3 regions of the Cellulosilyticum sp. ST5 genome follow, and region 2 is predicted to be linked to each of the others. Evidence: riboswitches for the same ligand, from Rfam matches in the RefSeq annotation. Region 2 holds a riboswitch; each other region holds the start of a gene.
The links. Region 2 has a riboswitch for thiamine pyrophosphate ahead of thiT (energy-coupled thiamine transporter ThiT). Riboswitches for the same ligand answer to the same signal wherever they lie in the genome.
Positions count from the first base shown of each region.

Region 1: linked by a shared signal. The riboswitch ahead of thiC (phosphomethylpyrimidine synthase ThiC) and the one ahead of thiT (energy-coupled thiamine transporter ThiT) in region 2 are both predicted to bind thiamine pyrophosphate.
Region 3: linked by a shared signal. The riboswitch ahead of thiM (hydroxyethylthiazole kinase) and the one ahead of thiT (energy-coupled thiamine transporter ThiT) in region 2 are both predicted to bind thiamine pyrophosphate.

Region 1 is NZ_CP132338.1:2,410,816-2,419,273, reverse strand. It holds gene QTL86_RS11855 (starch-binding protein) at 1-449, opposite strand, end outside; gene QTL86_RS11850 (aldo/keto reductase) at 877-1,863, shown strand; gene QTL86_RS11845 (hypothetical protein) at 1,932-2,648, opposite strand; gene QTL86_RS11840 (C-GCAxxG-C-C family protein) at 2,886-3,299, shown strand; gene QTL86_RS11835 (hypothetical protein) at 3,564-4,601, shown strand; gene QTL86_RS11830 (CD3324 family protein) at 4,618-4,881, shown strand; gene QTL86_RS11825 (4-phosphopantoate--beta-alanine ligase) at 4,977-5,819, shown strand; TPP riboswitch at 5,888-5,994, shown strand; gene thiC (phosphomethylpyrimidine synthase ThiC) at 6,163-7,470, shown strand; gene thiW (energy coupling factor transporter S component ThiW) at 7,834-8,373, shown strand.
Region 2 is NZ_CP132338.1:3,845,783-3,854,240, reverse strand. It holds gene asd (aspartate-semialdehyde dehydrogenase) at 254-1,345, shown strand; gene QTL86_RS18590 (patatin-like phospholipase family protein) at 1,711-2,715, shown strand; gene QTL86_RS18585 (hypothetical protein) at 2,945-3,244, opposite strand; gene QTL86_RS18580 (proline--tRNA ligase) at 3,385-5,091, opposite strand; TPP riboswitch at 5,642-5,742, shown strand; gene thiT (energy-coupled thiamine transporter ThiT) at 5,829-6,494, shown strand; gene QTL86_RS18570 (hypothetical protein) at 6,638-6,934, opposite strand; gene QTL86_RS18565 (IclR family transcriptional regulator) at 6,946-7,707, opposite strand; gene kduD (2-dehydro-3-deoxy-D-gluconate 5-dehydrogenase KduD) at 7,903-8,458, opposite strand, start outside.
Region 3 is NZ_CP132338.1:229,440-237,897, reverse strand. It holds gene QTL86_RS01120 (1-deoxy-D-xylulose-5-phosphate synthase) at 1-448, shown strand, start outside; gene thiD (bifunctional hydroxymethylpyrimidine kinase/phosphomethylpyrimidine kinase) at 617-1,402, opposite strand; gene thiE (thiamine phosphate synthase) at 2,230-2,871, opposite strand; gene thiM (hydroxyethylthiazole kinase) at 2,858-3,682, opposite strand; TPP riboswitch at 3,752-3,861, opposite strand; gene QTL86_RS01100 (beta-propeller domain-containing protein) at 3,954-5,804, opposite strand; gene QTL86_RS01095 (GH1 family beta-glucosidase) at 6,197-7,528, opposite strand; gene QTL86_RS01090 (AraC family transcriptional regulator) at 7,629-8,414, opposite strand.

The DNA.
Region 1 (8,458 bases), 1.4 Mb from region 2:
TAGTCAAGTGCATAGTACCCATGATAAGCATAGTGTGCAAAGTCACCACTATTACCACCACCGACGTAGCCATGCATTTGCTCATAAGGTGCAGTCATCCAAATAGCATTAACACCTAGATTTTTGAAGTAGCCTTCTTTTAGTTTCTTAGTAAGTCCTGCAACATCTCCACCATGAAAAGTACCGATATTTTTACCAGTAGCATCTACTTTGACACGCCCATAGCTAGTATCATTAGAGGTATTACCATTATAGAAACGGTCTGTCATGGTAAAATAAACAGTAGCATTATCCCAAGTAAAATAGGGATCATCATCAGTAGAAGTAATGGGAACGTTACCAATCAGTGAAGTAGATAAGCTGGCTGCAAATAAGTTAGGAAAAATCATAGTAAGTGAGATAAGAATAGAAAGTAAAAACTTAAGAACTGCTTTTTTGGAATGAATCATTATAACTAACCCCCTTATTAATATAGATAAATTTTTTGCGCTTAACAGTAAATAAATCCTCCTTTCATTAACTAATAATAACAAGCACAAAATAATGACCAATAAGGACAAAAAATTTACACTTTTATTATCTAATTTAAATAATAAAAACACAATGAGAATGCAAAAAAATGACTAAGATGTATAAAAAAGTGACGTAAAATGATACAAAGTAATATTTTAAACCTATTTTCTTAGATGCGTATGAGATCGAAAGAGATGGGAGAAGTATGTGTATAGGTGTGTTTAAAGATAGTGGAATTAATCTTGTAGATTCTTATAAAATTCATGTGGTTTTTATTATATTTTGCTATATTTAATATGTAGTTCAAAAATTATGTTATCATAAAAGAGTAATAAATAAGGAGTGCATATAAGGAGGCATTTTATGAGTTATGTAGCAGATAAAAATAGATACCAAGAAATGAAATATAATCGTTGTGGGAAAAGTGGCTTGTTACTTCCGGCTATTACTTTAGGGTTATGGCATAATTTTGGAGATGAAAATAGTTTAGCCAATGTAAAGGAAATGCTTTTTGGAGCTTTTGATATGGGTATTACGCATTTTGATCTAGCAAATAATTATGGTCCAAGTGCAGGCTCGGCAGAAAGCAACTTTGGAGAGGTGATGCGTACAGACCTTAAGCCATACAGAGATGAGCTTGTGATTTCTACTAAAGCAGGCTATGGTATGTGGGAAGGACCATATGGAGATGGTGGTTCAAAGAAATATTTAATTTCTTCTTTAGATCAAAGCTTAAAACGAATGAACTTAGATTATGTAGATATTTTCTATCATCATAGAAGAGATCCAGAAACACCAATGGAAGAAACAGTAGAAGCATTAAAAAGTATTTTAGATCAAGGGAAAGCCTTATATGTAGGAATTTCTAATTACAATGCAGAAGATACTAGAACAATGATTAAATTTATGAAAGAAGCAGGGGTAAGGTGCCTGATTCATCAGATGTTTTATAATATGTTAGAGCGTCATAATGAAGAGGTCATAGCTGTGCTAGAACAAGAACAAGTGGGTGCTATTGCGTTTTCACCTTTGGCACAAGGTCGTTTAACTAATAAATATTTTAATGGTATTCCAGTAGATTCAAGAGCAGCAGGAACAAGTCCTTTCTTAAATAAAGAGGGGATTACAGATGAGCTTTTAAAGAAAACAAAAGCACTTAATGACTTAGCAGAAAGCCGTGGTCAAAGTTTATCTCAGATGGCTTTAGCATGGGCACTTAGAGGTCATGTGACTTCTGTTATTATAGGAGCTAGCAAGCTTTCTCAGATTAAAGAAAATGTAGGTGCTATTCAAAACTTAGACTTTACAGCAGAGGAACTTCAAGCAATTGATAAGATTTTATTAGGTTAAGTAATAGGCTCATTTAAAGGGTAAAATAGGATATAGGCTATGGAAAAATAAACTCCATAACCTATATCCTATTTTGTTTCGCTCAAAGTAGTTTTCATTAAATCAGCCATGGCAAGGGTGATTTCTTCATCAAAGTTAGTCTTGGAAGTCTCGATAGCGGCTTTTAGTGTTTTTAAATCAGCAGAGTCTAAGGGGATATCGCTATATTCAGTTTTAGCAAGTTTTAAGATGTTTTGATGTAGCTCATCTAAATCACTAAAGAGACTATCTCTGAGAAAGTCATAGGGTTCATAGTAAAAGGTTTCAATCTCATAGAGTGTATCAATATCAAAAGAGTCAGTTGTTTCATAAGTAGATTGGGCTTCATTATAGGTATCATAAAGGTAATTTCCTGAATCAGAAATTTCTAAGATGGCATGATAAACCTTATTGTAGCTAGAATTAACCACATAAGTGCTTCTGCCTTCTTGAATAACCTCATAGCTATAATCAGGGTATTTCGTTGAATCAGAAGCAGGACTAATAAGTCCGGAAATCCAACGACCAATAATTCCTACAATAATAGTAAGTACAATAAAAATATGTGGCCAAAATCTCCAAATAACTAAGGAAGGAATATCAATTTTAGAATCCTTAAAGAGTTTCTCCCTATAGTTATTTCGTGACATTTGTTGCCACTCTAATTTTTCAGGTAAAGAAAGTTCATCATTTTTTGCTTTTTCTTTAAGTTGTTTTTCATATTGGCGACGTTGCTTTAGAAATTCCTTTTGAGCTTTAGTTTTCATAAGTAGTCTCCTTATAAATGATAAAATATATAGAATATTAAGATTATTATATAGTGATTAGGTTAAACAATCAATTTAAATAAAAAAATTTAAAATTGATACCTCTATAGAGGAAATGCTGTGTACTGCAATAGGAATTAAAGATTCAAAACTAAAGAGAGTTAGTATATAATAGCTTTATAAATACTTAGGCTATTATAGAAAGCAAATAAAGTACATAAATAAAGGAGATAGATCATGAACAGTAAGGTAGATGAAGCATTAGCCCTTTTTAAAGAAGGTTTTTCTTGTTCACAAGCTGTATTTGCAGTTTATGCTAAAGATTTAGGTATGGATTATGAAATGGCCCTTAAAGTATCACAAGCTTTTGGTGGTGGTATGGGTGGTATGAGAGGTGAATGTGGTGCTGTAACAGGTGCTTATATGGTGATTAGCCTTTTATATGGTAGAACTAAAGCTGAAGACGGAGAAGCAAGACTTAAGACCTTCACCATGGTAAAAGATTTTGCAAAACGCTTCAAAGAAAAACAAGGCAGTACAGTATGTCGTGATTTATTAGAAAATAAATCAGGTAGCCACTATGATATGTGTAGTGATTATGTAAAAGATGCATGCATCATTTTAGAAGAGATTTTAGAAGAATATAAATAAATGATAATAGTTGATACATAGGGACTCATATAAAAGCACTAACTTTTTTAGAAAAGTTAGTGCTTTTATATGAGAAGCCTTTCTTAGCTAATAGGGAGGTACATTGTCATTTTCTTACTTGGTAGGTAGGCCTCATTAAAATACTACCAATAGGTATAAAATAATTAGAAAAATACTGGGGATGGAATACAAATTAGTCTGACTTTATAATCAGTATATAAGCAGTCGACTGATTTGATTTAATAAATAACAGGGAGGAAGAAAATGAAATACTTATCTAGACCATTAATAGATTGGGCGATTCATGAAATTGAAACCAAGTACCCAGAAGATATCAGTATATTAGTAGGTCATAAAGGGTGGCGTATACCAGAAGATGGGGAAGAGGTGGCTTTTAACTTTTTCATTCCAGCTACCGATAAAGGCTATTCTTTAGCACAAACCTTCATCATTAATGAAATTGGCTATGATTTATTTCCTATGTCATGGGAAAGAGTAGAAGGCCTCGCTGAAGTAAATGAAAGTTTAACCACTTGCCTTGCTGATGGTATTATTTTATATGCCAGGAATGAGAAAGACAAAGCACGCTTTATTCAATTACAACAGACATTAAAAGACCACTTAGCAGACCACAGTTTTACTTTTAATAAGGCTTTAGAAAAGATTAATAGTGCCATGGAACTTTATAAAACTATGGCATTTGAGGAGTCCTTATGTCATGTGAGAAAGGGAGCAGGTTTTATAAGCCAATATTTAGTCGAAGCGATAGCAACAAGCAATGGGACTTATATGAAAAATGGCCCACAAGATATCATTTCAACATTAAAAGATTTTAAGCAAGTACCTGTGCATTTCATAGGGTTATATGAGCAGTTGATTAAAGCTGAACAAGTAGAGGTAATAAAAACATTAAGTTATGAGCTCATCAAGATGACAAGGGACTTTTTTTCAAGTAAAGATACAAGAGTAATAAAAGAAGAAGAGTGTGAGTTTCAGGATTTGGCTGCATGGTATGAAGAAGGGCGTTATACTTTTAGACGTATTGGCTATTATTGTGAAAAAAATGACCCATTTAATAGTTTTTCTTGGGGATATCATTTTCAGCGTGAATTTGATTGTATTCAAAAGGATTTTGGACTTAAGGAAATGGATTTGCTAGGGGTATTTAATCCAAATGACCTATCCATTTTTAAAGAAAGGTTAGATGAGATTGAAGCATATATTGTATCTGAAATAAAAGCACATGGAGTAAAAATACGAATTTATGATACCTTAGAGGCATTTTTAAATCATATGAATTAAGAAAGGGCGATGTGCAGTGAAATACAAAAATGCCGCTGATATTTTGCCTGATCAACTTCTGAGAGAAGTACAAAAGTATACTTCAGGAGAAGCTCTTTATATACCTAAATACAAAGCTCGCAAAAAGTGGGGAGAAGGTTCAGGTGCTAAAGCTTTTTATGATAAGCGAAATGAAGAAATTCGTATAAAATTCGCTAGTAAAATAGCTATTGACGTATTAGCAGAGGAATATAATCTTTCAGTAGAAACGATTAAAAAGATTGTTTATAACAATAAATAATCTTTTTAGAAACTTGTAATAGAAGTGAAATACAAACTAATAGGTGAGTTGTGTTATAATGAGGGCGAATACTTATGAGGTAAGGAGGATGGACCATGGATATTATGACATCATTAGAAGCTATGACAGCTAAGCTCGATTGCATAGGTAGGAGGTCTATAGGCCTTATTATGACAAAGGGTGCTTTACATGAAGGGCATATAGCTTTGATAAAAGCAGCAAGAGCTGAAAATGAATATATTATAGTAAGTAGTTTCTTGCATTCACATGAGTTTTCTTCTGAAGAAGCTTATAAGCTCTATCCTAGACAGGTGGAGGAAGATCAGGAAATAGCTAGTAAAGCAGGAGTAGACTTTTTCTTTTGTCCAAGTTATGAAGGACTTTATCCTAATGGTAGTAGTACTTATGTAAGTATCTATACACCACTTATGAATCGTCTTGAGGGTCAAATACATCCTAAGTATTATCAAAGCTTTTTAACTACGGCAAATTTACTACTAAGTTGTATTAGACCACAGCGTTACTATATCAGTGAAAAGGATTTTCAAAAAAAAGCCCTACTTAGTCAGCTTATACGTGATTTTCACTATGTTTGTGAAATAAGAGTCTTACCTACTGAGAGAGAAGCAGATGGACTTATTATAGGAAGTAGAAATACTTTATTAGAGCCAGAAGAAAGGCGATTAGCACCGCTTCTTTATCATACGCTTAAAAAAGCAGAGTTAGCTTATCAAAGAGGAAATATTAGTAGTTATAAGCTTAAATTACTTTTAGAGACAGAAATAAAGCGCTATTATCGTATTCAGCTAGAATATGTGGATGTGTTAGAAATAGAACGCCTAACAAGTATAGAAACCATTATTGAAGAAGCGCTTATAGTAATGAGTATACGTCTAGGGAGCGTAAGGCTTTCAGATTATATTTATCTTAAGAAATAAAGGTTGATTTAGAAGAAATATTCTGATATGATTTGCTTGTATGAAATTAATATTTAAATAATACATAAAATAAGAAAAAGGGGAGTCTGTGCGACAGGCTGAGAGGAAACTAAAGTTTCGACCCATAACCTGATTCAGATCATGCTGACGTAGGGAAATATTCGAGGATAGCACTTCGAAAGAAGTGTAAGTAACAGGATATGCCGAAGCCAGCATATCCTGTCTTTATTTTAAGCTAAGAAGGTGAAACATTTTTTAGTTAAAGGGCTATTAGCTCTACAAATAAAGTTTCAAATGGATATGTAAGGTTACAGAGAAACTCCCTTTAAAAAGGAGAGATTACATGAAATATCATACACAAATGGAAGCCGCAAAAAAAGGTATAATCACTAAGGAAATGGAGATTGTAGCTAAAAAAGAGTATATGGAAGTAGAAAAGCTTAGGGCCTTAGTAGCAAAAGGTGAAGTGGCTATCCCATGCAACATTTATCACAAATCTCTTTCTCCAGAGGGAATTGGTACGGGTCTTAAAACCAAGATCAATGTCAATTTGGGGATATCAGGAGATTGCAAAAACTATGAAGTAGAATTTGAAAAGGTGAAGGTGGCACTTAAGTTTGGTGTGGAAGCTATTATGGATCTTAGTAATTATGGGAAAACAAATACCTTTCGTAAGCAACTTATTGAGATGTCTACAGCTATGATTGGTACAGTACCTATGTATGATGCTATTGGGTATTTGGAAAAAGATTTAGTACATATTACACCACAGGATTTCTTAAAGGTCGTAGAAGCTCATGCCAAAGAGGGTGTTGACTTTATGACGATTCATGCAGGGATTAATAGACGTACAGTAGAAGCTTTTAAACGTGAAGGACGTAAGATGAATATTGTTTCTAGAGGTGGTTCTCTCTTGTTTGCTTGGATGGAGATGACAGGAAATGAAAATCCATTTTATGAATATTATGATGACGTATTAGAAATTTTAAGACGTTATGATGTTACCATTAGTCTTGGAGATGCCTTAAGGCCAGGATGTCTAGAAGATAGTTCAGATGCAGGACAAATCGGAGAGCTTATTGAACTTGGCTATCTAACTAAGAGAGCATGGGCAAAAGACGTGCAGGTTATGGTAGAAGGCCCAGGTCATATGGCAATGAACGAAATAGAGGCCAATATGAAACTACAAAAACGTCTATGTCATAATGCACCTTTTTATGTATTAGGACCATTAGTAACAGATATCTTCCCCGGTTATGACCATATTACTTCAGCCATCGGTGGTGCTATAGCAGCAGCCAGTGGTGCTGATTTCTTGTGTTATGTGACACCAGCTGAACACCTAAGATTACCGGATGTAAGTGATGTTAAAGAAGGAATCATAGCAAGTAAAATTGCAGCGCATGCAGCAGATATTGCTAAGGGCTTACCACATGCAAGAGATTTAGATAACAAGATGGCAGAAGCAAGACAAAAGTTAGATTGGGAAGAAATGTTCGAAGTAGCTTTTGATGGAGATAAGGCTAGGGATTACTTTGAAAGTATGCCACCAGCTGAAAAACACAGTTGTTCTATGTGCGGTAAAATGTGTGCTGTTAGAACAACCAATCGCATCATAGAAGGTAAAACAGTGGAATTACATGAAGAGTAAGAATGAATAATGAAATATTAGGTGTTGAGAGTGAAGAAACAAATAATCAGTGCATAACTTATTATTCATTTTAAATTTTTATATAGGGAAATAGGTCTGAAAAGATGAGGAAGACTAGCAAATGGAAGGGGAGCACCTTGCATTTGTTTTCAGAAGGACAATTAAATAGCTAGGGAACTCGTGTTTCGAGGTGAGAGGAAGCTTTTAAGTTTCGACCGACTAAATGAAGCTAGTGCTGCATAGAGGCTGTTTAATTGTACCTAAGATTATCTTGGTTTTTTGAGGTTTAGAGAGTTAGGACAATAGCCAAAGAAGGTATAAGGTCTCTAGCACTTAAATAAATCAAAAGAAAGAGGTAAGAAAATGAAAACAAAAAATGCTATATTAAGAATGGTGATGCTTGCTATATTAATTGCTGTTGGCGTAGTCATTTCACCGATTTTAAGAGTAGAGGGTATGTGTCCAATGGCTCACTTTATTAATGTGGTATGTGCTGTGTTATTGGGGCCAACAGATGCTTTTCTATGTGCTTTACTTATAGGAATCATTCGTATGCTTTTTATGGGAATTCCACCTTTAGCTTTAACAGGAGCTGTATTTGGGGCTACTTTATCAGGTGTTTTTTATAAACTTTCAAAAGGTAAAGTATTAGCAGCTGTTATTGGAGAAGTTGTTGGAACAGGTATCATTGGGGCCATAGTATCTTATCCGGTTATGACTTATATTTGGGGTAGGACAGGGCTGACTTGGCTGTTTTATGTTCCCTCTTTTATTGGAGGAACACTGATTGGAGGCACAGTGGCATTTATCTTCTTAGGAGCACTTAAAAGAATCGGTATGCTTAGTAAGGTGCAGAGGAAGCTAAAAAGAGAAGAAGATAGACGGGAAGGAATGGAAATTTAAAATAGAATGATGACTTCATTTTATTGATAGTAGTTAAAGACAACAAAAATAGCTCTCCAAGTAGTATCAATACTTGAAAAGCTAT
Region 2 (8,458 bases):
TAGAGAAACTCTTTTTATCCTTATATTTCATATTCTAATAAGTAATATTGTATGTTACCCTTAGTGTAAATTCTATTTTAGAGTTGTCTTAATAATCCACTGTGAAATATGAATAAAAATACTACACATTTTATAGATATTCATAATAATTTGTCAATTTTATCAAAAAATTATATAATATATTGTCATTTAGTTATTTACTTAGTAAAATAGAGTAATTAGTAAGATATTAAAAAGGTAAAGGTGATTAATGATGGAGAAAAAATTAAAAGTAGGTATCGTTGGTGGTACTGGTATGGTAGGTCAACGCTTTTTAGCTTTACTTGAAAACCACCCTTATTTTGATGTAAAAGTAATCGCTGCAAGCAGTCGTTCTGCTGGTCAAACTTATGAAAAAGCTGTTGAAGGCAGATGGAAAATGAGTACATCTATTCCTGAGACTGTAAAAAATCTAATTGTATTAGATGCTGCTAAGGTTGAGGAAGTTGCTTCTCAAGTTGACTTCATCTTCTGTGCTGTTGATATGAAAAAAGATGAAATCAAAGCTTTAGAAGAAGCATATGCTAAAACTGAAACACCTGTTGTTTCAAACAACTCTGCTCATAGATGGACACCAGATGTACCAATGGTTATTCCTGAAATTAATGATGAGCACTTAAAAGTTATTGAGGCTCAAAGAAAACGTCTTGGTACAACAAAAGGTTTCATCGCAGTTAAACCAAACTGCTCTATTCAAAGTTATGTACCTATGCTTTCTGCTTTACTTGATTATGAACCAACTACTGTAGTAGCTTCTACTTACCAAGCTATTTCTGGCGCTGGTAAGACCTTCAAAGAATGGCCAGAAATGATTGATAATGTTATTCCATACATTGGTGGAGAAGAAGAAAAAAGTGAACAAGAACCTCTTAGAATTTGGGGTAAAGTAGAAAATGATGCAATTGTTAAAGCTACTAGCCCTGTTATTACAACACAATGTATTCGTGTACCTGTCTTAGATGGACATCTTGCAACTGTGTTTGTTTCATTCAAGAAAAAACCAACTAAAGAACAAATCCTTGAATCTTGGAAAAATTATAAAGGTAAACCTCAAGAGCTTAATCTTCCAAGTGCACCAAAACAATTCATTACTTATTTCGAAGAAGATAACAGACCTCAAACAGGTTTGGATCGTAATACTGAAAAAGGTATGGGTGTATGTGTGGGTCGTTTAAGAGAAGATACTGTTTATGATTACAAATTTGTAGGTCTTTCTCATAATACTGTAAGAGGTGCTGCTGGCGGTGCTGTTCTTATCGCTGAACTTCTTACAGCTGAAGGCTATATTACAAGTAAAGAATCTTAGATTACAAAATGGTGTTGTTGCATAATTAATATTTATAAGTGTTTAAGAATAAAAGGTCGATGAAACTAGAATATTTAAACTAGTTTCATCGACCTTTTATTCTTATTACCCAACCTAACCATAGATTGTGCCATTTATCATTACAACAAACTGATTCAATATAATCATTATTTAATTTTATCTTTATTATTCTAAAATACACAATTCTAAATAAACATTTGTGCTTATATATTTTCATTAAGATACCATGTATTTGATTTGCAGAATAAATATATATTAATTATCAAAATATTGTAATTGGTTATTTATAGAATTCTAATATTTAATTATTCTAAATATAATATTATTAGAGTTATAAATATTAGGTGATTTTCTTGAGTCTTCCTTATAAAAATCTTGTTTTCTCTGGTGGTGGCGTATTAGGCATTGCTTACCTAGGTGTGTTAGACTACTTATACAAAATCAATCTTCCCCCACAAATATTACGTGTGGCTGGTACTTCTGCAGGAGCCATAACTGCTTGTCTCACTTCTTTCAATCTTTCCTTTGATGATCTAAAAGAAATAGCTGATTCACTAGATTATAATAAGGTCCCCGGTAAAGATGATGTTAGTGTTGATTCAAAGTCACCCCCTAGGTATTTTACACAATCAATCAAATCACACCTGGATAATATTTTTGGTAATGCCGAGTGTGTTTATAGACTCATTACACAGTTTGGTTGGTATTCTTCTAGTTATCTTTATGAATGGATAAAGGAACAGATTGCTAGTCAATTTAACTCTGATTTAAAATTACCACCATATACTTTTTCTGATTTTAAAAATACCGCTATCCATAAAGACCAAAATCCATTTAAAGATTTGTATATAGTAGGGACCGACTCTTCCAAAAGTACTTCCATCATCTTTTCTTACGAGTTTACTCCGAATATGGAAGTAGCAGAAGCCGTACGCATTTCTATGTCTGTTCCCCTTTTATTTGAAGCCATTAAATCCTCACCATTTTCTTCTTCAAAAGACTCACCTCAAGTTTATGTAGATGGCGGCCTCCTTTATAACTATCCCATTAATATTTTTGATAGCCTTTCACCACAAAAAGAAACTCTAGGAACTTATTTCAAAAATGCGCTGCCTCCTGCTTCTATCAATAATCTAGTAGATTTTATTTCTAGTACCATCTCATGCACAACAAGGCTTCAAGCACTACTATTTCAGGAAAACAAATCTAACCTTGCTCGTAGTATACCGATTTTTACTAGCGATATTCAACCTATGAATTTCAACATTACTGTAGGGGATCCAACTTATCTCTTCCTATACGAACAAGGCTATCTCGGAACAGAGGTATTCTTTTCTCTTTTATCCTAAGTGCTTAATTTAAAATATGAATTAAACAAAATATAATATTTCACATTTCTTTAAAACATAATATTTTTAATATTTTTGTTTATGTGTTTTTTGTTTGTTAAATATGCTTATTTGGTCTTTTTAAGGTCATAAAATAAGTGACAAAGAAAGTTAAGTAGCGCATAAAGCCATAAGCTTTAAATAAAAAAGAGGCAATGAGTATTAATACCATTGCCTCCATTTTTAATTATTATCTTAAGTTATTTCTTAGTTTATCAAACAAACTATCTTCAAAAACAAAATCAATTAAAGCCCATATGGTTCCCAATAAAAATCCTTGCGGAAACTCTCCGGCCCCTACTAAAACAGTTATAAACAGCGCTATAATTGCTAATACCCCAAATATAGTATATTGATATACTTTTTTCTTTTTTAATAATGCTCTCGTTTTCTTTTGTAAAGATTCAAATACTTTTATCTCCATTTTATTAAAACCTTCACAAAGGAAACTAAATGAAATAAATCCAAGTAATATACCTAAAAAAATCATGCCTGTTCCTCCCTAGTTATCTTATGTTAAATACTTTTATTGATTTTTAAGCCTCATTTCTTTAAATAGAAAGTCGCTTGCATAATCCTATGCAAGCGACTCATGTGCTACTTCTATTATCAATTACTCTTATGAATTTCTTATGATAATTCTGCAATAAGAGCAGCTACTTCTTTTTCTACATCTCCAAGGTCTACAAGTTTTTTAACGCTCTTATCTCTAGTCATAAGCTCTACTTTACCTTCTTTTAGATTCTTTTCACCTACAACTACCCTTACTGGAATACCAAGTAAGTCTGCATCAGCAAATTGTACACCTGCACCTACATTTCTATCATCCATGATTACTTCATATTTACTGCTAAGTTTGTTATAGATTTCATTTCCGATAGCATCCATATCTATTTTCTTACTCTTAAGTACACAGATATGCACTTGCCATGGTGCTACTGACATTGGCCAAATTGGTCCCCATTCATCATGACGCGCTTCGATAATACAAGCAAGCAATCTACCTACACCAATTCCATAGCAACCCATAATAGGTGTTTTAGCTTTACCATCTGAATCAATATAGGTCATTCCCATACTTTCAGAATATCTTGTTCCAAGCTGGAATATATTTCCCACTTCTACACCACGTTTAAATTGTAATTTACCATGGCAACATGGACATTCTTGACCTTCTAATACTTCTGCCACATCATGGAAGTCAGCATCTTTAATGTCTCTTGAAATACTAATACCTTTAATATGATAGTCTTTTTTATTGCCACCTACTACAAGGTTTTTCTCATTTCTAAGTGACTCATCAAAGATAATCTTTGCATCTCTTGCATCTAGATTGTATGGTCCCATAAATCCAAAACAAAGATTTGGAGTATCTTCGTATTTCTCAAATGGTGTAATAGTAGCTTTAACTACCTTTTGTAATTTAGCTTCATTAACTTGAAGATCTCCTCTAATAAATACAATAAGAGGTTCTTTATGTCCTTCCATCTCAAATACACAAGCTTTTAAAGTTTTGTCAGCTGTTACGCCTAACATATTTGCTACTTCTTCAATGGTATGTGCATTTGGTGTGTGTACTTCTTCAATAGTACCTTCCTCTGTAGTTGCTACTGGTAATTTACCTGTTGCAACTTCCATATTAGATTGGTAGTCACAGCTATCACAAATAATGATTGTATCTTCTCCGATATCTGTAAGAAGCATGAACTCATGTGCTACTTTACCACCCATCATACCTGTATCTGATTGTACACATACTGTTTCTGGCACACCTGCTCTAGCAAATATTCTATGATATGCTTGTAAGCATTGTTCATAGTAAGCTTCTAAGTCTTCTTGTGAAGTGTGGAAAGAGTAAGCATCTTTCATTGTGAACTCACGCACACGGATAAGACCACCTCTTGCTCTTGGTTCATCTCTAAATTTAGTTTGGATTTGATAAATCATAAATGGATAGTTGTTGTAAGATTTAGCTTCTGTTCTAGCTAAATGAACAGCTGCCTCTTCATGTGTCATACCTAATACCATGTCTTTGCCGCCTCTATCTTTGAAACGAACAAGTTCACTTCCTACTGCATCAAAACGTCCTGACTCTCTCCAAAGATCTCCTGGTAAAGCCACTGGAAAGAGAACTTCTTGACCATCAATAGCATCCATTTCTTGACGAATGATATTTTCAATCTTAGATACGACTCTTTTTGCTGGTGGTAATAGAGAATAAATACCATTTGTTACTTGTCTTACATAACCACCTCTTAATAAATAAATATGACTAATACTAGTTGCTTCGCCTGGTTTTTCTTTGAATCTTTCTCCTAGGAGCTTACTCATTAACATAGCACTTCATCCTTTTCTTTTATTATTTTATTCATGATCACTTCATCAATTGTCTATTCCAAGCAGATACTTCATCAAAAAAGGCCCCATGCATCAAATATGCATAGGGGCCTTTATCTATCCGGCGGTACCACCCTAATTAATCACAACATGTCTATCAATTATTAGCTTAATAGAAGTTATGAATATCTCAAGTTTCTCTATAACGGGAGTTCCCGCTGCACTTATGATTTCATGCAGAGCTTAGAGCTTGGACAATATGTGCTTGCTTTAGAAGCCTTTCACCCGGTGGGCTTCCTCTCTTTATAATTACTTGAAAGCAAATCTCACTTATTGATTTCTCGTCATCACTAGTTTATCAGTATTAATTATCTATTATAAGAATAAACATCCCTCATAGCCTTGTCAAGTACCTACCATAAATTGCGCTTTCCGAACTCATTCCATTAATTCATTAGGTTTAACTCACTCGCATTTAAAAGGATAATTTAAGTTAATCATAATTATTTGACTATTTATCCCTATGGTGCTATAATTTGCTCAATAATAAATATGATGCTAGGGGAGCTTTCGAGCTGAGAGTGCATATGGTGCAGACCCTTTAACTTGTCCACGGATAATGCCGCAGCAAGGAAGCGAATGTGCGATACGATTAGTTTTGCCACACATTCGTGTGGTTATTTTTATGCCACTTTGTACCCCCTAGCAAATTAAATATATTTGAAGGGGGTTTTATTATGCCTAATATTTTTGCTAAATTAAGCGAAGTTAGTTTAGTATCATGGAGTATTATTTTTGTTATTGCTATTTTATCTATTGGTGGATTATTAATTATTTCAAAGAAGGATAAGCATGCCAGCTCTACCATCACCACTAAAACGATTGTTTATGGTGGTATGTGTGTCGCCCTTTCCTTTATTCTGTCTTACATCAGACTTTATAAAATGCCTCAAGGTGGTTCTATTACTTTAGCTAGCATGTTTCCTATTATTTTATATTCTCTCGTTTTCGGGCCTGTTCCTGGTATTATTGCTGGTGTTGCATATGGATTTATGCAGTTTATTCAAGATCCTAGTATGGTTCACTGGGCACAATTATTCCTAGACTATCCTTTAGCATTCGCTTGCCTTGGTCTTGCTGGATTTGCACCAAAACTTTCTAAAAATATCCAGGTAGGAACTACTATTGGTATCATCATCTCAGTACTTAGCCGTACTATCATGCATATTATTTCTGGTGTGGTTTTCTTTGCTGAGTATGCAGGAGAACAGTCACCTTTGATTTACTCCATCATTTATAATGCTTCTTACCTAGTTCCTGAATTAATTATTACTTTAGTACTTGCCCTAATTATTGTCTCCACCCCTGTCTATTCACAATTAAAGCGTTCAACATTTATATAATAACTCTTTTTATAAATTAACTTTAAAAAGGTACGCCTGCTAAGAAATTTTTCTTCACAGACTTACCTTTTTTTCTACTATAATCTCATTATTTACTCGTTTGTTACCTTGCAAACCTTCTTATTATAATTCACTTTTTTTACTTAGTCTCTTTTTAAAACCCGGATTACAAACAGTGATATTAGACTGGCACTAGCTACTAGTAAAAGCTTCTTTATTTTACCTTCTTGTTCCTTGACTTCTGGAGAAAACACAGAGACCTTTCTCTCTACGTCCTGAAATTCACCTAGTTCTTCATCTAAGTAGACTTGTGCCTTTTCTCTTAATTTACTCTTGTACTTATAGTTCTTCACTATACTTACAATAGCTAGAATGCTACTTATAATCGTTACTACTTGTAAAATTAGTTCTATAGTTCTTAGTACTTTGCATTTACTCATCTTCCATCCTCCTAATACTTAGTATATCCTAGCCTTCTTGATATATCCCTTGCTGTCTCTTTGATTAATGTAATATGTTCTGCTCTTTTATCTGTAATGAACTGAGGTTCTTTTCCTCCTACGCTAATAGCGGCTATAATCTGCCCTCTATAATCATAAATAGGTGCTGCTATACAAAAAATACCTTCCTCATGTTCTTCGTTATCTATAGCATAACCTTGTTTTCTAGCTTCTTTGATTTCATCCAATACACTTTCCGGTGATGTTAATGTCCTGTGAGTAAATATCTCAAATGTTACTTTGGATAGTTCACTCAAAATTTCTTCATCGGTATTCTGAGATAGAAGAATCTTACCCACTCCCGATGCATACAGAGGAATTCTTTTGCCAATTTGAGAGTACATACGAAATGCATTTATACTTTCTATCTTTTCTATAAATACCGCTTCATTCCCCTCTAAAATAGCCATCTGAACAGGTAAGCCTAAAATATGAACTAATTTTCTTAAATAAGGTGCCGCTTCTGTTTTCAGCTCAATATTGTTGAGTTTCATACTACTTAATTCTACTAGTTTAAGACCCACCTTATAGTTATTGCCTTCTCTCTCAATAAACCCTCTATTTTCTAGTGTAGCTAATAAACGATGAACTGTTATTTTATTTAATTCTAAAATACTTTCAAATTCTTTGGGCTGCATACCTTCTGGATGCTCTGCTAAGATTTCTAAAAGTTGTAATGCACGGTCTACTGTCTGCAGTATCGCCTTAGCCATACATCTCACCCAGCTTTCTGTCTATATTATTTAACTCCTATTATATATGAATGAATAATATAAAACAATCTACCGTTTCATGACTAATCATGTATTTATTTACTGCAAAAATAAAAGATATAACCTTTCTAATGGTTATATCTTTCATGTAATACTCGAATGCTCTATTAAATCCTTATTAATCATTATTACCTTTTATCTCGCTAGCCATCCTCCATCTACTGCTAGAGTATATCCATTGATATACTCTGCTGCTTCTGAAGCTAAAAAGACTGCTGCTCCTGCTAAATCTTCGGGAGTTCCCCAACGCCCAGCAGGTATACGTTCTAAAATACTTGTTTGTCTCTCTTCGTCACTTCTTAAAGCTGCTGTATTATCTGTTGCCATATAGCCTGGTGCAATAGCATTAATATTAATATTAATATGATGCACCGCCCATTCATTTGCCATTGATTTTGTAATACCCATTATGGCACTCTTACTTGCTGTATAGGAAGGTACACGAATCCCACCTTGAAAAGATAGCATAGAAGCTATATTGATAATCTTTCCGCCATTTCCTTGTAAAATAAACTGTTTTGCTACTGCTTGTGATAAGAAGAATGTTGTCTTTAAGTTAATATTAATAACATCATCCCAGTTTTTCTCTGAAAAGTCTATAGTATCTTCTCTTCTAATAATCCCCGCATTATTTACTAAAATATCAACTTTCCCAAATGCCTTTAATGTTTCTTGTAGAATCTCAGCTATT
Region 3 (8,458 bases), 1.2 Mb from region 2:
GCCAGGAGGGAATATGCTTTCTACTGGTGAACCTGCTATTAAGGATTTTAGTAAACTTAATGAATATCAAGTCACACACAAAGGAAATAAAGTGGCTATTGTGGCATTGGGTACATTCTATACGCTAGGCACTAAGGTTGCAAATGCCATTACTGATCAAACAGGTATAACCCCAACTCTTATCAATCCACTCTATATTACTGGCATTGATAAACCATTATTAGAATCCCTTAAAGCAACTCATGATATCGTTATTACCTTAGAAGATGGTATATTAGACGGTGGTTTTGGTGAGAAAATTACAAGATTTTATGGTGCTTCAGATGTGAAGGTACTCAATTATGGATTGAGGAAAGAATTCCTTGATCGCTATGATGTTAATGACGTACTTTATAAAAATCGCTTAACAGTAGAACAGATCGTAGCAGATGTAACAAATCTTCTCTAAATATTTAAAAACATTTCATAAATAATTATTCACATTAATAATTTTAAAATTGAAAACACTATTTAGTCTCTCATTCTAAATTAAAATAAAGAAAAGCCACCAAATCTCTCCTCATAGATTTTACTTAAAGGATATTGGGTGGCTTTAATTGTTCTACTAAGATGCTTATCATTTATTTAGGTTATAACAATGATTTAAAGGCCCGTTCCCTTTACCTAGATTTAACCCATCTTCTAATGCACCTCTTACATAAAACTTTGCTTTTTCTATGCTTTCAGCTAGAGTGAAATCTACTGCCAAGTTACATGCTATAGCTGAAGATAATGTACACCCTGTCCCATGGGTATTATCTGTAGCAATTCTTTCTCCTACAATCCATAGCGCTTTTCCTTTGTTATATAATAGGTCATCAGCACCTTCTGTGAAATGCCCTCCTTTAATAAGTACAGCCCCTGACAAGTTATTTGAAATCACTTCAGCTGCTTTTAACATATCCTCTTTGCTTTGAACCGAAAAACCACATAAGCATTCAGCTTCTGGAATATTAGGAGTAATGACTTCAGCTAATGGTAAGAGCTTCTCTACTAAAGCACTCTCTGCACCTAGATTTAATAGTTTACCACCACTAGTAGCCACCATGACTGGATCTACTACAATGTGTTTTGCATCATACTGTACAAGTTTTTCTACAATTACTTTAATAATTCCTTCATTAGATACCATACCAATCTTTACAGCATCAGGTACAATATCTGTAAAAATAGCATCTAACTGTTTTCCCACAAAATCAGCTGCTACATCCACTACACCATAAACGCCTGTGGTATTTTGAGCTGTTAAAGCTGTAATCACGCTCATGGCATACATCTTATGCGCCGTAATCGTCTTCATATCAGCTTGAATGCCAGCACCACCACTACAATCTGAACCCGCAATCGTCAATATTTTTTTCATCTCATTACCCCTTTATCTTTATTATTCTTTGATAACTATCCATTCAATTGGTACCATAAATAGAAATTTGTCTTGGCGTTTATGAGAAGTACGTCTGAGAGAAAATGAGTGGGTATGGGTGCCTTCCGTTGTTCCGGTTCACATTTTTTGAAGCACTAAGTTCACTTATTTAGATGAACGGCAGAACTCACTTCGTTCAAACAGCTGCCTAAAACCCATCTAAAACGTTCACTAAGTGCTTCTAAAAAATGCTCCCAAGTCACTACTCCAGGCACCCATACCCACTCATTTTCACAAACGTTGTTGACCTCATAAACATCCAAGACAGTGAAGCAGCGTGGAAAGAAGGCGTAACGACAGTTAAAAAATACTCGAAGCCGGGGGCAGGCGCCCAAGGCAATAACGTATAAAGCTTCCTATAAGTCTGTTTTGCCAAGAAGTAGCTCTGTAAGGAAGCTAGGGAGCCTTACAAGCATTATTGATCTCTTAAGCGTTCAAACCCCTAAGTGAAAAGTGCAGAAAAAAGATAATAACAAGTTTTGTTTTTTCTTGAAAACACTTAATGGAGGCGACTTTACGCGTTATTGCTGGTAGAACTGAGAGAGGGTGGCTGCCTGACGGGGTGACTTCGGAGTATTTTCAGTAGGCACTTAGCGAACGTTTTGGATGGTACTTAGCCCACGTGCCCCCGGGAACCGAGTTTGTGGGCGTTCATCCAAAAAAGTGAGCTTAGTGCCTACTGGAAATGCGGAGCCAAGCCACGATAGGTAGCCACCCTCTCTCAGTTCCGCCCATATAGCCCGTAAAGTCCCCGACAAATTTCTATTTCACCTACCTATTACTTGCTCTGCTTTCTCCTTTAAGGCACAGGTTGCTTCTCTTATGTTTTGACTAGCAAATATAGCGGATACCACTGCTACCCCTACAATCCCTGAATCTTTTAATTGCACCATATTATCCTTGGTAATCCCCCCTATTGCAATAACTGGAATATGTACAGCATTACAAATAGCCTTTAAGGTCTCAAAAGATACCCCTTTTGCATCTTGCTTGGTTGAGGTGGAAAATACAGCACCTACACCTATGTAATCAGCACCATTAGCTTCTGCACGTAAGGCTTTCTCTACTGTTTGGGCTGATACACCTAGAATTTTATTAGGTCCTATTAGTTTTCTTACATTCTCTGCTTCCATATCCTTTTGTCCTACATGGACACCATCTGCATTTACTGCTAAGGCAACTTCTACTTCATCATTAATGATAAAAGGAATATGGTAAAAATCTGTTAGCTTTTTTATTCTTTTTGCTTCTTCAATAAAGGCTTCCTTTGACAACTCTTTTTCTCTTAGTTGTAAAAAAGTAACTCCAGCTTCTAAAGCTTCTTTGACTTGCTCTTCTAAGCTGGCTTTACCTACCCAGCTTCTATCTGTTACAGCATAAAGTAATAAATCCTTTTTATCGCACTTCAATTTTACAACCCCCTTTTAGTTTTTCATCAGTTAGTTTACTTATCTCATCAATCATTAGCATTTTATAGGTCGAGGTTCCTCCCTCTATTTGCTTTAATTTTTCATAAGCAATTTCTCCGCAATATCCCATAGCACTTATGGCCATCACCGCCGCTTCTATAGCCTTTTCCCTATGAGCTGCTACATAAGCTGCCATAATGCCTGTGAGCATACAGCCTGTCCCTGTAATCTTGGCCATTAATGGGTTACCATTACGAATTACATAAGCTTTACTGGTATTTACCACAAGATCAATAGCTCCTGTAATAGCAATAATAGCCCCTGTCCTTTCACTTAACTTTCTAGCAAAACAAATCATTTCATCTAAATTCTCTTCTGTTACAACATCACCTTCTGCGGCATCTACACCTTGTGTATTCCCATCACCAAAGACTAAAGTTTTAATCTCTGAAATATTCCCTTTAATAACATCAAAGTGAATCTCTTTTATTAGCTGAAGAGCTGTTTCTGTACGTAGCTTTGAAGCACCTGCTCCCACTGGATCTAGTACCACTACGTGTCCTAATTCATTAGCTTTTTTCCCAGCGGAGAGCATAGAAGCTGTTATTCTTCGATTAAGCGTTCCAATATTAAGGACTAAACCTTGACATAAGCTTGTCATTTCTTCTACTTCTCCTAAATCATCTGCCATAATAGGCGAACCACCAGCTGCTAATAAGCTATTAGCTACATCATTAACTGTTACATAATTTGTAATACAATGTATAAGTGGTACTAGTTTTCTTACTTTCTCAATCACATCATCAAGCATTGACTTTCTCCTTCTTTATTTTTTATATAATTAAAAATAGTAGGCCATACCATTAGGGTATGACCTACTATGAGTTCACTGGTTGCTCCCTTCGCTGGTATTATCCAAATCAGGTTATAAAGGTCGAAGTTAGATGACTTCCTCTCAGCCTGCTCCCACAAGCTCCCTTGCTATTTCTTATTTATCTTAATTCTTAATTCTTAATTCTTAATTCTTAATTCTTAATTCTTAATCAACATTATACTCCCCTCTAAAGAAAGTAACAATTATTTTATTGCATTGTTAAAGTTTGAAGTCGTTTAAAGTTACTTATTTCATACTCATTTATTTTATCTTCATATAAGTAGTAAAGTTTGTTACCTATGTAACACACTCGATCTTCATTATAGCCATAATAATACCCATAGCTATTAGTAAGCCTTCCTAGTTTAGCTTTTCCTACCAACTTACCATTTTCTACTGCAAACACATACGCGCCATAAAAATTTTCTAAGTTTTTTTCTTTATTATAAATAATTGTAACAGGAATAGCTAGCATTGCTTTTCCCTTATGAACAGTAACTGCTTTGTGATTATATTGGGCACTGCTGTAGCTCCCTCTAGTTCCTAGAATAATTTTATTCACTTCCTTTGGTTCATTTGGATTACTCACATCAAAAAGGGATAGTTTAATTCCTGCTTGCAGAGCCGAAGCATTGCTATATTGACTGCCACCTTCTTCTTCATCCATAGTGGCTATTCCAATACCAACTACTAAATTTTCTGCAATGGGATGGAGATAAGTACTTACTCCTGGAATTTTTAATTGACCTTTTACCTTTGGTTCTTTAGGATTGCTTAAGTCTAGTACAAACAAAGGATCCATTTGCTTATACGTTACTAAATACCCTGTTTTCCCTTCAAATCTAGCACTATAAATACGTTCAGTAGGAGCCAAACCCGTTAAGCTGCTTACTTGATTCATTTGTTTATCAAAGATAAATAGATTATTTATGGTTTCATACGTTTGCTGATTATAGCTAGTGGTGGCTACGCGTAAATAATTATCATATAAATCCATAGCAAATTGATTATATAACCTGCCTTCTATGACACCTGTTCCTACATACTTTAAGCTCTGTCCCTCCACATTAAAGCGGCTAATGGTACTATAGCCACCATAGATTTCTAGAAACATTGCTTCTTTATCCATATAAACATTACCTATAGCTCCTAAAAGCATTTTCAGCTCTGTAGGTTTACTTTGTTTTAAATCTATTGTTGTTAATACAGTTGTATTTAACATATATCTGGTTTGAGCCCAGGGTACATCATAAATCTGGTTAGGCTTAGCTAATTGTAGTTCTTCTCCTTGCAAGCTATCCTTATAAGCTGGCAATATATCTTCCTTTGTATAAGCATTATTTGCTTTCCTCATAATCATACTTTCTGTAACCAAATAAAGCTTATCTTCGATCTTTCTCATTGTATGTTTATTGCCTTGTACAGAAATTTCACGTTTTAATCTTGGTTCTTTTTTATTACTTACATCGTATATGCTAATATTGGTATACTGCCTAGCGATTTGATTAACCACTTCACCGTTTTCTAAAGTAATTGGAATTTCTCTAGGTTCATAACGACGTCCTTCACTACCTATGACAATAAGCTGGTTACCCTCTAAAAACATGCTGTTAAACTGAACCATATCACTTTCTATCTTCCCTATAATATGCAAACTAGGTTGAGTATCCATAATCATAATCTTACTATGGTCTACTAGTTTATAGATGTATCTATCATCATTTTTTAGTACATCATCTTCATCCACTCCTTGCTCTTGAATATTAGTTTCTGAATAACCACCTTCTGATGTGGCACTTTTCATATCGCTAGTCTGATCATTGGCTACAATGTCCTGTGTATTAGGCACGGTGTTTTCTAAGCCTCTGAGTACTTCGTACTCACTTAAAGTTTCTGGTTCTACAAGTATTTTTTTATCTGTTAATAGCCTTACTAATTCTGCTTCGTCTTTTATAGGTACAAGCTTTGTCTCTTGATTTGTTCTTGCGCCTAAAATAATAGTACTAGTCAATAATACACTTAATCCAACTACAGCTCCTAATGCTTTAAATCCTTTCATTTCTTCTCCCCTTTCTTTTTAACCCTACTTCTTGTCATTTTATTTTCCCCTTGCTTATATTAACTATAATTGAAGTAAATATATTTTGCAATTTTCAAATTGTATTTTTCTTTAAATATCCTCATAATTTTTTAAAACTATCTGTGTATTATGCAAGCTTAGTGATGTGTCTCGATTAACATATTATAGATGGTACATAAACATTTAGGTGTGTTAGCCCCAGTGAAAAACGTGACATGTATTTAAAGCATCATAAAAACTGCCAGTAGATTATACCTACTGGCAGAAAAAATTTTTATTTTTTAATTGTCTACTTGGCAGGGAACAGCTTACAGTACTCTCAGCAATTCTCTGTTTTTATGTAACAAGCTTAATAGGTTCATAGAAATAATTTATAAACTTTCGCCATTTGTACCCATAACCTTTTTATACCAATAACCTGAGTTTTTGATGATACGACGCTGTGTAAGATAATCAACATATACAAGACCGAATCGAGGCGCATACCCCTTTGCCCATTCAAAGTTATCTAGAAATGACCAATGCATATATCCCATCACTTCTATGCCATCTTCAGCAGCTTGTTTTAAAGCACTAATATAACGAGTCAAAAAATCAATACGATAATCATCATGCACCCTGCCATCTAGATGAACTAAGTCACAACCTGCCATACCATTTTCAGTAATTAAAATAGGTAATTTATATCGCTCATATAAAAATTTAGGTGACCAATATAAGACTTCCGGCGTAATTGCCCATCCTAAACTCGTTACTGGTTGCCCTGGATATTTGGGAGTAGCAAAAGCATTTTGAGATTGATAAATATTAGCACCATAAAAATCAATAGGCTCTGAGATAATAGCCATATCTCCTGGATTAATGGAAGGCATATCCTCTCCCAAGGCTTTATAGGCTTCCTCTGGATATTGGCCAAATACAATAGGGTCCCCCCACCAGCTATTTGTAAAGATAAAGTTATCTCGATCCAGGGCAAAGCTACACTTTCTAGCTACTTCAATATCCTCTGTTGATCTTGAATGAGGAATAGAACAAGGACCTGTTGGAGCAAAGCCAATAATCGCTTTTTTCTTTGCATACTGTCTAATGGTTCTAACAGCTTTTCCATGAGCTAAAAGAATGTTGTGAGACATTTGTGTCAGTTCACTTGTAGGAAGTTTATAAAACGGCGCATGCACCCCATCTTTATAACCTAATCCTACGAAAACTTGAGGTTCATTAATCGTAATCCAATAAGTTACGCGGTCAGAAAGATGGTCAACGATTACCTTTATATAGTCAGCAAACCAATCGCTACTTTCTGGATTTAGCCACCCTCCTTTTCTTTGCAAGGCATTGGGTAAATTCCAATGGTAGAGCGTCACTAAAGGGGTAATCCCATTTTCTAATAAGGTATCCACCAAGTCAGAATAAAAGTCTAAACCCTGCTTATTAATTTTACCTATGCCATCTGGAAATACACGAGGCCAACTAATAGAGAAACGGTAGTTCTTGATCCCCATTTCCTTCATAAGCATAATATCGTTTTTATAAAGGTGATAATGATTACAGCTTATATCTCCATTTTCTCCGTTTTTAATGGTGTTAGGAAGTCTAGAATAGGTATCCCAGATCCCAAGCCCTTTTCCATCTTCATTATAAGCACCTTCTATTTGATAAGCAGCAGTTGCCACGCCCCACATAAAATCTTTAGAAAAACTCATTGGTTCCACCTCTTTCTTAATCCATATAGATTAATGATAGCCTTAACAAAAGGTCTTAACAATGACTAATCTTGCTTGTTTACTGATGAAAAATGCTTTTTTAAGATTTGTATTGTTGTAAGCGAAACTCACTAGGAGTCAAACCTGTGCTAGATTTAAATTGACGCATAAAGTGTACATCATTTTCATAGCCACAAGTTTCAGCAATATATTTAATAGAAAGATTGGTTTGTGATAAGTAGTATTTAGCATATTCAATACGCGCATTAATAATATCTTTTAAGCATGTGACACCAAAGTTTTTTTTGTATAAACGCTGAAAATAGTAAGGACTAAGCGTAGCCTCATGTGCTAAACCCTCAATGCACCATTTCTCATAAGGTGCGCTATAAATCTTGCTACGTAAAAGAGAGAATTTGTCATGATGAATCTTTTCAATGCCCTTATTAAGAGCGGGTATGACCTGAGCTATTTTTAATAAAAAAAGCCTCATATAATGGTCTAATGCTTCACGGCCATAATTCTGCCCAGCGTAATATTCATATGTCATATTTTTAATCAGCAAAGAAAAGTATTGCATGTTATTGATGGGAATAGGCTTTTCAAATGGAATATGTAGCTTTTTCAAGAAATCCTCATCACCAGAATCAAGTGTAAAATTAAACCAATCATTAGAAAAAGGCTGTTTGTAAGCCTCATAATATTGAGGTGTTCCTTTTTGGTATAGAAAAAATATATTAGGTGAGGTATATACATCTTGTCCATTCACATGAAATAAAGCAGGGCTTTTTATAAGCAGCGCAAGATAATCACCACATCCATCGGGACGTTCAATTTTAAAATCCATGTCATGGACATGATTATGTCCAATATAGGTCATTTGCATAAGCAACCTCCTATCCAAAGCAGTATCTATCAGTTAATTGACAT